Regions from separate parts of the Vibrio sp. NH-UV-68 genome, predicted to be linked through region 3. Evidence: predicted binding sites of a transcription regulator. Region 3 holds the regulator's gene; each other region holds the start of a gene.

Region 1 (4,292 bases), 430 kb from region 3:
TGCTCTGCATCATAGTACTTCGCCTCGCTCGCTTGACGGTAACTCAACACAAATGGCAGAAAGACTAAATCATACTCAAGCCCTTTAGATTTATGAATAGTGACGATTTGCACCAGATTACGTTCAGACTCCAAACGTTGGATCTCGTCATCGCTGCCACCAAGGCCATTTTCAGCGTCGCTGATCGCTTGAGCCAACCAGCGCAATAAGCCATGGTCACTATCAAGTTCAATACTGGCTTGCTGTAATAACTCACCAATATGCATTAAGTCGGTCAATTGGCGCTCACCACCCAGATCGGCCAACAAGCGCTCGGCAATGTGACGTTTACTTATCACGCTGCGTAGCATTGGCAGCACGCCACGTTCAGACCACAGCTTACGATACTCTTTAAACTCATTGATGGCCGCTTCCCACTCATTTTCATCGTTGTTGAGCTTATCGAGTGTGCCCGCATCTAACGCAAAGATCTCTGAGGCCAAACTGGCACGCAGGGCGCGATCATTTTCAGGTGTCAGCACAGCTTGCAGCAAGCGTTGCACGTCTTGCGCGACCGATGAGGTAAAAACACTATCACGATTAGAGAGATAGACGCTGGCAATACCTTGCTTAGCTAATGCGTCTTTGACCAGTCGGCCTTCGCTACCAGTACGGACCAAAACTGCGATATCACCTGCTTGGATAATTTGCTGGCCCTTGTCATTGACGAAGTGTGCTTGCTGGTGCTGCGCGGCAGTCAAGATGGTTTGAATTTGATCCGCAGTGGCCTGCGCCATCGCGTTAAGGTACTCCCCTTTCGCTAGCGGTTTCTCTTGCGTTTCCTGCAGCCAATAGGTCAGCGCGGGTTGCGTTTGGCCTGCCATAGTCCAAATGCGTTGTTCAGCTTTCGGGCTATGTGCTACGGGTAGAAATGGAATATCTTGGTCATAAATAAAAGGGCTTTGCGGCAATTCGAACACTTGGTTGACTGCCGCTACCATCGCCGCGCTGGAGCGCCAATTGGTGCCTAAGGTGAAATGCGAATTGACCTGAGTTCGCGCCTTAATGTAAGTAAAAATATCGGCACCGCGAAAACCATAGATCGCTTGCTTAGGATCGCCAATCATAAACAAGCCGCATTGAGGATTGTTTAAGTAAATACGACTAAAAATGCTGTACTGCAGTGGATCGGTATCTTGGAATTCGTCGATCATCGCGACCGGATATAACGTCCGAATCCGCTCTGCCAGTTGTTCACTATCATCATTGTCTATAGCGGCAGAGAGCTGAGTCAACAAATCATCAAATGACAACCACTGCTTTTGCTGTTTCGCGTTGGCTAGCATGGTTCGACAGTGTTCAATCGCGTGCGCCAACAAGGGCGCTTTAAGGCTAATCGGATCAGTAATAAACTCATCAATCACGCTAAACACCGCATGGGTTGGCGGCGTTCCTTGTGGCGTTTTTTCAATTAACGCTGTCTGAGCAAATTTTTCTAACTGATCTGGATAAGCATAATCGAGGGTTTCACTCGCCGCCCAAGCGTTGACCGTTTCAAGCCAAACTGGTAAAGACTTTTTACTGTAACTGCGTTTATTCACATCAGAGTCACTGATAAGTGCAGGTAAATCATCTTGGTGCTCACGCCATAACGCTTTAAGCTGGTCAATCTGTTGAAGGTTTTGTTGGTGCAACTCACTTAACGACCCACTCATGGCTGGGACTGATAAACTGACTGGCGATCCCGTCAAATAGCGTGATATATCACCGAGTAGCGTGGCGGGAGCACTCCACAATCGACGCACTTCTGCCGCTAAATGAACCGGCAACGGGTAGAAATTACGTCGCCAGTAATCGGCCACTACTTGGGCTTTTAAGTGACTCTCGTCAGTGACAAATTCGTTGTTAAAACGACTACCTGATTCGAACGCATTTTGCGTCAGCATACGTTGGCAAAAACCATGAATGGTGTAGACCGCCGCTTCATCCATCTGGCGTTCCGCTTGGAGTAAGATCTCGGCCGCTTGTTTGTGATCGACCACCTCTGCCAACAGCGGCTTAATGACAGGATCATGGCTTTGACCACGGGCAAATGCCAAGCGCGCATCATGAATCCGAGCTCGAATTCGATCGCGCAGTTCTGCGGTAGCCGCCTCAGTAAAAGTAACCACCAAAATCTGGTCGACCGTTAATGGCACCTGATGCTTGGTTTGTTGGCTGCCATGACCCAATAACAGTCTCAGGTACAATCCGGCAATGGTGAACGTTTTGCCTGTCCCGGCCGATGCTTCAATTAATCGCGCACCGTGCAAAGGAAAAGTCATCGCGTTAAGTGCGGTAACCGTAGACGTTGATGTCATAAAAAATTTGCCCTTTTACTGAAAAACTTAAATCCAAATGTGATCCAGAGTTTAAAACGCTTGTTACTCAGATAAATCGATAAAAAAGTTAGAACTTTCTGCGATCTTTCTCACGGCGCGCCGCTCGTCAAGCCGATAGTATGCGCGCCATGCGTTGAGCAACTGTGGCGAACTATCGCTAATCGCACTTGCAATAGACCAACCCAATTATGGTCCCTCTGACCTCTGGCCGTACAGCGAACGCCCTACACAATAATGATTTACTGGCGGCCAACTACCTTTGCTTATTCTCTGTGTCTATCAAGCAACCCAACCTTTACTGTTTTTCATCGTCACTTGCGACCATCGCTAAACGTGGCGCTTGGATAACTAAGTTGCTCAGCGTGCGGACTTCAGCGGCCAGTTGTTGATTCCAATTTGGCCAGATCCGCGCGATATACGCATTAGTTCCCTCGCCCGCAGCCATGAAGCTATCGTTAAAGGTATCGGCCATTTTCTTCGATGATTTCTCTTCATCATCGACCCAACGACCGCGATTAAACCCAGCCTCAATATTCGCTAATGCCGTTTTGGGGAAATAAGGCAGTGGTTGTGTCATGCCCTGATAAAACAGGCCAACGAGCTCACTGAGTAAAGATTTCGCCGTGGCACTGTCATCCATAGCAGGATAAATCATATGGACAATGCCTTCTTTACGGTCATAACCAATCATATGAGTGCGTTTACTTACGCCCATCGCCGACATGGCTAGATGATCAATCCACGCTGCCAGATAATCTTGAGCGCGCAGCTTGCCCGTGCGAAAACGCACCAATCCCGAGCGGTAATATTGGGTTAGCCATCCACTAAGATGGATCGGCTTTTGTTCACCGAGCAGATCAAAGCTCAGTTTGATTTCCAGATCCTCTTCGCTCGCCGAGCAGACAAACGTTAATCTCTCGACCAACTCTTGAGCCTGAGTACGGTTAGTTGCAAATTCAATATCACCAAACGCACCAACCGGCAGTTTGCCTTGAGCACGTTGATACTCGACGAAGCGCTCAATAACCGCTTGCGCGTCTTGTTCACCGCTCAGTTGATGCTTGAGTAACTCATTCAATAACGCATCACGCATCTGATAGCTTTCTAGCCCATCAAGAACGAACGGCTCATCATCTTGCATCACAGGCAATGGCGGCTCAAAGACCACTTTAAGGCGACGGTTGAAGAAATACTGCACTGGCAAGCGCCAAAAACGTTGCAGTTCGACCAGATCCAATTCGAGCGGATAACTGGCATCAAGTAAGTAGTCAGCTAACTGACGATTAAAGTCGCCACTCCTCTCACCTTGTCGATTGGCCGCCGGTAACCACTCTTTGGCGTAGCTCGGCCGATTGCCGCTAAACGCCAGCTCACTAAAGGGCACCATAGGGTGAGTGCTAAGCAACAGCTCGGTTAATCTCTGGCCAGACTCATCCACCGAGTGGTCTTTGTCCTCTTCGAGACAATAGTTTTGATGGCAATACTCCATCAACTCAGAAACCAGAACTGACGGCACGCGTTCGGTATTGTCTTGAATCGAGCGACCAACATAACTGATGTACAGCGTCTGTTGCGCAGAGAGTAACGCTTCTAAAAATAGATAACGGTCATCATCACGACGCGAGCGATCCCCGGGTTTAGTGCGACCATTCATCAAGTCAAAGCCCTCTGCTGGCATAGAGCGAGGATAAATCCCGTCGTTCATCCCAAGCAGACAGACAGTGCGAAACGGAATCGAACGCATCGGCATCAAGGTACAGAAGTTCACTTGTCCGGCTAAAAAGCGCTGACTAACGCGAGTGCCGGACAGTTTATCTTGTAAATATTGCGTCATGATCGCAGCAGCCAGCGGCTGTTCAAATGTGGCATCGGTCAGTTGTTCTTTGAGGTTGGCTAACGTATCTCGAATCGATTTGAGTACCGCTTCACCTT
Region 2 (4,292 bases), 1.0 Mb from region 3:
CGATCCTCGCATTAAACCCCTGTTGTTTCGCTATCGTGCTCGCCACTACCCTTGGACATTGGATGAAGCAGAGCAACAACGCTGGGCGAACCACTGCCGTGACTACTTCGAAAGCCGTATTGAACAGTACATGCTGAATTTAGAAAACTTAGTTCACGAACATGAGAGTGACGCAAGTAAGATGGCTATTTTAAAATCCATCTACCAATATGTAGAAAAACGAGTATCCTAGATATTTCTTAGTACTAAGTCCTGCACCCTACTGCAAATCCTGACGACCGCAACGAAATCAATTATTAGGCGTTAGGTAATTGATAAATAAAAGCTTTGGCGCTAAATGTCAAAGCTTGTACCTGTTTAAATAACCGCTTATTTAACTAGGTAATAGACGTTGGACGATAATTTACTATGACCAAAACCGTGCTTCAGTACGCTGTTTCTATGGCGCTGATATTTTTATGCCTTGTTGCTGGCATCAATATTCAACACTTACTCGACACCGCTATCCCCGGCAGTATTATCGGTATGCTGATCTTATTTGGTCTGATGGCCAGTGGCTTAGTGCGACCTGACTGGGTAAGACCTAGCGCGACGCTATTTATTCGATATATGGTGCTGCTTTTTGTTCCTATCAGCGTAGGTTTGATGGAGCACTCTGATATGTTGTTAGCCAACGCTTGGCCAATTTTAGCCAGTGCCGTTGGTGGTACTTTGATTGTCTTGGTACTGTTGGGCTTAATGCTCGACCGGATATTGAAAGGAGGGCAGCAATAATGTGGCTACTTATTACTATTGTTGTCTTTTTTGCTTCACGTTGGTTATGCAAGCAATTCAAAAGCCCCTTCATGAATCCACTGTTGATTAGCCTTGGAGTCTTGATCCCAATACTGACCTATTTCAAGGTACCTTTTGAGACCTACTACTCGGACAACACTTGGATTAACTATCTACTGCAACCCGCTGTCGTGGCACTTGCTTTTCCCCTTTATGAACAACTCCCACAGATCCGTGCGAACTGGCGTATTATCATGTTGGCGTGTGGTGTTGGTAGTGTCATGTCGATGCTAAGCGCCAGTATGATTGCGGTCTATATGCAGGCTGATTTAAGCTTGATTGCCAGTTTACTCGGAAAATCGGTCACGACACCGATTGCAATGGAAGTCTCTAGCCACTTAGGTGGAGAACCTGCGATTGCGGCAATATTGGTGCTGATCGTCGGTCTATTTGGCGCGATCATGGCCTACCCAATCTACAACGTCTTAAATATTACTCACCCGATTGCCAAGGGATTAACCATGGGCACGGTCTCTCATGCTCTGGGAACCGCAACGTGCGCAGAGAAAGATCCTCAAGATGCCGCGTTCAGTTCTTTGGCGCTGGTGGTATGTGGTGTGATTACCTCAATACTTGCTCCATCTTTCTTCTCTTTAGCACTTTGGATTTCAGCTTAAGTCCGTTTGAGCCACCCTGCGTGGCTCGTTACGCTCAGTGATGTACTTTTGTAATCGTTATCATGTGTGAGCTCACTCTAATTATGTAACAAACATGCAAATTGCATTCATTGTTGTGATCTATATCTCTGCTTTAATCTTCTCGTTACATAAAATGAAATACCAGTATCGGAGTTTAAATCTAATTAAAGGTATAGACTCTAGATATCCATTATGCAGATTAAAGGATTCACTATGAGAAGCCGCATTGAACAGGCGCTATCTGAAGTGCCAAAAAACGTCGCTGATTTTCTATCACCCATTATTCTTGCTGACGATTTTGACGCGACCTTATCTTCAGAGCAATTTGAGCAACTACTCACAATATCTGGCTTAGAAGACGTTGATCTTCGTGTTGCATTATTGCCATTTGCGGCGGCTTATTCTTATGCCCCACTATCAAACTTTTATGTTGGCGCCATTGTTCGTGGCCTATCCGGCAAACTCTATTTTGGTGCCAATGTTGAATTTTTGGGCGTGCAGTTGGGTCAAACCGTGCATGCGGAACAATCAGCTATCAGCCACGCTTGGATGAAAGGCGAACAGGGTGTTAAAGACATCACGATTAACTTTAGCCCTTGTGGCCACTGCCGCCAGTTCATGAACGAGCTATCGACCGCCGATCAGCTTGAAATACAACTGCCACAACGCGATGGTAAAAAGCTGCAAGCGTATTTACCTGAGTCATTTGGTCCGGCAGATCTCGGTATCAAATCCGCTCTGATGGCGCAGGTTGATCATGGTAAACACAGTGACGATCAAGACGAGCTTATTCAGTTAGCGCTTGCTGCACTTAACCGTAGTCATGCGCCTTATACCCATAACTTAAGTGGCGTAGCGTTAAGAATGCGCGATGGCAAAGTATATCAAGGCGCATACGCTGAAAACGCCGCGTTCAACCCAAGTTTACCTCCGCTACAAGTGGCCTTAATTCAACTTTTGCTCGATCGTCAAACCCTTGAGGATATCGAGTCAGCGGCACTAGTAGAAGTTGCCGAAGGTACCATCAGTCACTTGGCAACCACCCAATCAACATTGGAAGCCCTTAATCCCGATATTCCAATGTCATACCTAGAAATTTAAACGATCAGTTTTAACATCGAAGGCGCTCAAACGAGCGCCTTTGTCATATCATAAACATCATTCGTTTGTAGCCAAAAAAACCAATTACAGCAAAAAGCAAACGTTTGCTTTTTGGTTGATATTCAGTATCATTCTCTTCAGTTTCTATTCCTTTAAGATGATAGGGTTAAAAATGTTTGGTACAGCAACAGCAAGTCAAGCTACACGTGTTTTACTATTGGGCTCGGGTGAATTGGGTAAAGAGGTCGCGATTGAGTGTCAACGTCTTGGCCTTGAAGTAATTGCTTGTGATCGTTATGAAAACGCCCCCGCTATGCAAGTTGCTCACCGTAGCTACACTCTTGATATGCTTGATGGTGACGCTCTGCAAGCCATCATTGATAAAGAGCAACCAGACTATGTCGTGCCTGAAATCGAAGCCATCGCCACTGATAAACTGGTTGAGCTGGAGGCGAAAGGTGTCAACATCGTCCCAACTGCAAAAGCGACCAAACTGACGATGAACCGTGAAGGCATTCGTCGCCTTGCGGCTGAAGAGCTCGGCCTTAATACATCGGCGTATCGCTTTGCTGACAACTACCCAGAGTTTCGCGCCGCTGTCGAAACCGTAGGTATGCCTTGTGTGTGTAAACCCGTGATGAGTTCGTCAGGCAAAGGGCAAAGCGTAATCAAATGCACCGACGACATTGATAAAGCATGGAATTATGCCCAACAAGGTGGCCGTACTGGTGCCGGACGCGTTATTGTTGAAGGCTTTATTGATTTTGACTACGAAATTACCCTACTGACTGTACGTGCCGTTGATGGCGTTCATTACTGTGCGCCGATTGGCCATCGTCAAGAAGATGGCGACTATCGTGAATCTTGGCAGCCACAAGTGATGTCAGATATCGCGCTCAGAGCCGCTCAAGATGCCGCAGGTAAAGTGGTTAATGCTTTGGGTGGATACGGAATTTTTGGCGTTGAGCTGTTTGTCAAAGGTGACAGCGTGATCTTTAATGAGGTCTCTCCGCGCCCACACGATACTGGCTTGGTTACTTTACTTTCTCAAGACAGTTCAGAGTTTGCGCTTCATGTTCGCGCGTTTACTGGTCTACCGATTTCGGCCATTACTCAGTATGGACCATCTGCATCAGCGGTTATTCTTGGCCAAGGTACTTCAAACAACATACAATTTGATGGCCTCGATAAAGCCCTAGCGGCGCCACAAACCCAGTTGCGTTTATTTGCCAAACCTGACATTGATGGTCGCCGCCGTTTAGGTGTCGCAATCACTCGCCGAGACACTGTAGAACAAGCCGTTGAAGATGCTGTCACTAGCGCCGCTCAGATTAAAATCATCTATTAATTGACCCAAAGACACGAAAAAGGCTTGGTTCGAGACCAAGCCTTTTTCTATCTATTCCACTTTGACCAACGACGACTAGTTACTTTCTAACAAATAGACTTCTTCAGCAAATCGAGACAGACCTTTGTTGGCAATTTTAGGGTGAGTTTCATTCGCCTCATCACGATAAAGCTTGGTTATTTTAAATTCAGGATACAATGCGTGAATTTCTTGCTCTGCCACTGAGAACGGTGGCCCTGCCATTTCGTGTTGCGGATAATCTAAACTAACCAGCAAAATACGCCCACCAGGATTCAGTAATGACTTGATTCTATTGGCATAATCAACTCGCATCTCGGGTGGCAGCGCCACCAACGATGCTCGATCATAAA
Region 3 (4,292 bases):
CAAGCGGTGACGCGCCATTTGGCGGTCCGGGTGCGTCAGGTAATTTGCGCCCTAGTGCTTTTTACGCCGCGGATTACTGCGCTTACCCTATGGCTTCAATGGAAGGGGAGGCGACCGTGCTTCCCGCGACGTTGAGCCCAGGTGTTGAACTGTAACTCCATAATAATATTAATAATAAGGGATTCCCTTGTTGCCCCGATATCGGGGCCTACAACGTCACAGGCTCAAGGCTATCGGATTGACTCGCTGGACATGTCGGTCCGATAGCCTTTTTTTATTGATACTCACAACGTAAACAACCCCAACAAGGAGGCGTTATGACGCCAGATGTTTTATTCCAATCGTTATGGAATGACTATATTCAACGCTTGTGTCCATCTGCTGAAAAAGTGCATCAATTGCTGCAAGAAGACGAAGCATTGATCAACGATCATATTGCGCTGCGAACGTTTAATGTTGCGCCTTTGGGCATTGCAACGCTAGCGCAGCCATTTTTGGATATCGGTTATACGCCGTGTGGTGACTACCTGTTTGAAAGTAAAAAGCTGGTGGCTAAACACTTTGAACATCCTGACCCAAAACAGCCTAAGGTCTTTATCAGTGAGTTGAAAGTAGAAGAGTGTTCTGAGTCGCTGCAAACGATCGTGGCTAAGCTGGTTGAGCAATTGGATCACAGTAAGCTAAAAGGTCATGAGTTCTTGTATGGTGGGCGTTTATGGGATTTAAGTTTTGCCGATTATCAAACGCTTGCGACTGAGAGTGAGTATGCCTCATGGCTGGCCGCGCATGGATATGGTGCCAATCATTTTACTGTCAGCGTTAATCAGTTGAAGGCATTTGATGAAGTGACGGCGGTCAATGACCATTTGCGTCAATCGGGCTTCACTATTAATGAATTTGGCGGTGAAGTGAAAGGCTCTCCAGAAGTACTTCTTGAGCAATCGTCGACCATGGCTGACAAAGTGTCGGTCGACTTTGCCGATGGCGCTCAAGTGATACCGGGCGGTTTCTATGAGTTTGCTAAGCGCTATCCGATGAGCAATGGTGAACTTTACCCGGGGTTTGTTGCGGCATCAGCTGATAAGATTTTCGAGAGTACGAATGGCTAGTCATTCTGCTATCAATAAGTCGTGATAGCCAGTGTCATTCTAAACAGCGAGGCACGAGCGTGATTCAGAATCTAATCACCACACACTCAAAGCCCAGATTCCGTAGAGCTTGTCCGTTACTTCTGGAATGACATGAGTCCAAAAAAATAAAAAGCCATCAATGGAAACATTGATGGCTTTTAACATTTCTAAACGTTAATTGAGATTAACGTGTGCCGTACACAACAATAGTTTTGCCGTGGGCAGAAATTAAGTTTTGCTCTTCAAGCATCTTCAAGATACGACCTACAGTCTCACGAGAACAGCCAACAATTTGGCCGATTTCCTGACGAGTGATCTTGATTTGCATACCGTCTGGGTGAGTCATCGCATCAGGTTGTTTTGCAAGGTTAAGTAGCGTTTGCGCGATACGGCCAGTAACGTCTAGGAACGCAAGGTCACCGACTTTTTGGCTTGTCACTTGTAGACGACTTGCCATTTGCGCTGACAGACGCATTAAGATGTCTGGGTTAACTTGAATTAGCTGACGGAATTTCTTGAATGAAATCTCCGCGACTTCACAAGGAGATTTTGCTCGAACCCATGCGGTACGTTCTTGATCTTCTTCGAACAAGCCAAGTTCGCCAATAAAGTCGCCTTGGTTGAGGTAAGAAAGAATCATTTCTTTACCTTCTTCATCCTTGATAAGTACCGCCACAGAACCTTTTACGATGTAGTACAAAGTTTCTGCTTTTTCGCCCGCATGGATCAGCGTGCTTTTTGATGGGTACTTATGAATATGACAATGTGAAAGAAACCATTCTAATGTTGGATCGGTTTGAGGTTTACCTAGAACCATAATATCTCACTTCCTCTGCAGGGTATGCTTGCTGCTTTCCATGTTGTAGCTAAGCCTTAGATTAAGACTTGCTAGGATAAGAGCACTTTATAAATGCTGCAAGCCAACTTGTGTTTCGGTAACAAATAGTATCCTTTTTCGAAAACGATTTCTTGATTTTAATCGGGTCCGGATAAGGTTTTACTATACAAAAATGTGCACATGATCACGGTATGAAAAGTAATCGTGTTTTAGCTGTGAGCTCTAGCCAATTTTTCCAGTTTCAATTAATTGTTGCAGGATCGGCCTGACAATTAGCTCCATGGCGAAACTCATTTTACCGCCTGGCACAACCAGTGTGTTATGGCGTGACATAAATGAGCCATCAATCATGGCGAGTAAATAAGGGAAGTCGACATTCTTGATACCACGTAATCGAATGACGACAAAACTCTCATCTAAACTTGGAATGCCTTTAGCGTTGAGCGGGTTGGAGGTGTCGACCGTAGGGACACGTTGAAAGTTAATGTGGGTGCGCGAAAACTGCGGAGTAATGTAGTTCAGATAGTCGTCCATTGAACGAACAATCGAATCCATCACCGCTTCTCGTGAGTGGCCGCGATCGCGAGTATCACGAACAAACTTTTGAATCCACTCTAAGTTGACGATCGGCACCATTCCAATTAGGAAATCGACATGTTGCGCGACGTTGACTTCACCATCGACCACGCCACCGTGCAAACCTTCATAAAAGAGAACGTCTGAATTTTCCGGAAGATCTTGCCAAGGGGTGAAGGTGCCGGGCATTTGATTATAAGGCACTGCTTCATCGAAGGTATGCAGGTAACGACGCATCTGGCCTATCCCTTCTTGGCCATACTTACGAAAGAACTCGGCGATGGCACCAAAATCATTCGCTTGTGGGCCAAAGTAGCTGATGTGGCGACCTTGTTCACGTGCTTTGCGTATTTCGACGTCCATCTCTGGACGGGTAAAACGGTGGAAGCTATCCCCTTCAATCCAAGCGGGTTTAATGCTCATCATGTTGAACATTTTACGGAACGCTTCTGATGTTGTTGTCGTTCCAGCTCCGGAGGAACCAGTTACGGCAATAATTGGGTGTTTTGCTGACATGACAAACCTTGTCTGTAAATAACCATCCTGTATACGCTTACCACTATACCATGCTTTAACTTAGCGTCACGGTATGATGTGCTTTAAAAGCTAAAGTTGGCGTCTGAGTTGAATATCAACCGTTTCATGCAGCTCTGAAAAAACCACAACGGCCTCGCCGGATTCAAGCTGGGTTTTGATTTGGTCGATTTTGTCTTGCAGAGAAATTTCCACATCGCCGTAATCTGTGCCTTCACGCAAGATGAACTCACGGATAAGATTGTCTAGCGTTTGTGGATCGATTTGTTGCCATGGAACGATCATAAATACCTCGTTACTTTATGCTCGGAAATGGAATAAGGCGCGATTATGCTGAAACTGCCAAACTTTGATAGTAGGCGGGCAGAGCCTCTTCAAGCCAAAAGCGCGGTTTGAGTGCGCTGCCGCTGACAAATCCGACATGTCCGCCTTGGTCAAAAAGCCGATAGTCGATGTTTTCTGGCAGCACGTATTTAGGAATGACCGCCTCGGTCATAAACGGATCGTCTTTGGCATGAATAATCTGGGTTGGCAGCTGAATCTGTTTGAGGCGATGAATACCTGAACACTGCTGGTAGTAGTCTTGGGCATCTTTAAACCCGTGCAGTGGTGCGGTGATCAGATCATCAAACTCATACAGTTTAGTGACTCGCTTGATATGTTGGTAACTAAGGCCAAGCTCGCCTTTTAACAGATGATGTTTTTGTAGCGCGCTCTTTTTCAGCGAAGCGAGTAAGTAGTTTTTGTACAGCTTAGAAAAGCCTTGCTCGATGCGCTTTGAACAAGAGGATAAATCTAATGGCGCTGAGACGATGGTTGCCGCATCAAGCAGTGGTTCATCTCGATATTGAGCCAGATAGTTGGCCAACATATTGCCGCCTAAAGAGATGCCCACGGCTATTTTAGTCTGGTGCGGGAAAAGCTCATCAAGGTATTCGAGGAAGAAACGCGCGTCTTCTATCTCGCCCGAGTGGTAGGCGCGTGCAAGCTTATTGGGTTTACCACCGCAGCCGCGAAAGTGCATCATGACCGCACGCCAACCCTGCTGGGCAAAGGCGTTCATTAAGCCGTTAGCGTACGGACTGTAGAAACATCCTTCCAAACCGTGAAACAACACAAACAGAGGTTTGTGTTGGGACGCTTGTGAGGCCATCGGTTCGCTCCAAGCGATATCAAGAAAGTCCCCATCTGGAGTATCTAAGGTTTGCCACACG

What was found. The regulator CRP, encoded in region 3, controls carbon source genes, mostly activating them, when cyclic AMP is high. The targets are predictions, from matches to a motif close to TGTGANNNNNNTCACA.
Region 1: recB (exodeoxyribonuclease V subunit beta) is a predicted target of CRP. The motif match lies at 2,439-2,454, and genes of this name have one in related genera.
Region 2: cdd (cytidine deaminase) is a predicted target of CRP. The motif match lies at 1,517-1,532, and genes of this name have one in related genera.

What each region holds. Positions count from the first base shown of each region.
Region 1 is NZ_CP134975.1:675,281-679,572, reverse strand. Features, by position in the region: gene recB (exodeoxyribonuclease V subunit beta) at 1-2,339, opposite strand, end outside; gene recC (exodeoxyribonuclease V subunit gamma) at 2,656-4,292, opposite strand, start outside.
Region 2 is NZ_CP134975.1:1,290,244-1,294,535, reverse strand. Features, by position in the region: gene sbcB (exodeoxyribonuclease I) at 1-232, shown strand, start outside; gene ViNHUV68_RS06060 (CidA/LrgA family protein) at 409-774, shown strand; gene ViNHUV68_RS06055 (CidB/LrgB family autolysis modulator) at 774-1,451, shown strand; gene cdd (cytidine deaminase) at 1,686-2,573, shown strand; gene purT (formate-dependent phosphoribosylglycinamide formyltransferase) at 2,746-3,921, shown strand; gene ViNHUV68_RS06040 (thiopurine S-methyltransferase) at 3,997-4,292, opposite strand, start outside.
Region 3 is NZ_CP134975.1:243,052-247,343, forward strand. Features, by position in the region: gene astD (succinylglutamate-semialdehyde dehydrogenase) at 1-155, shown strand, start outside; gene ViNHUV68_RS01090 (DUF1338 domain-containing protein) at 318-1,109, shown strand; gene crp (cAMP-activated global transcriptional regulator CRP) at 1,315-1,947, opposite strand; gene ViNHUV68_RS01100 (phosphoribulokinase) at 2,191-3,060, opposite strand; gene ViNHUV68_RS01105 (YheU family protein) at 3,151-3,363, opposite strand; gene ViNHUV68_RS01110 (hydrolase) at 3,407-4,292, opposite strand, start outside.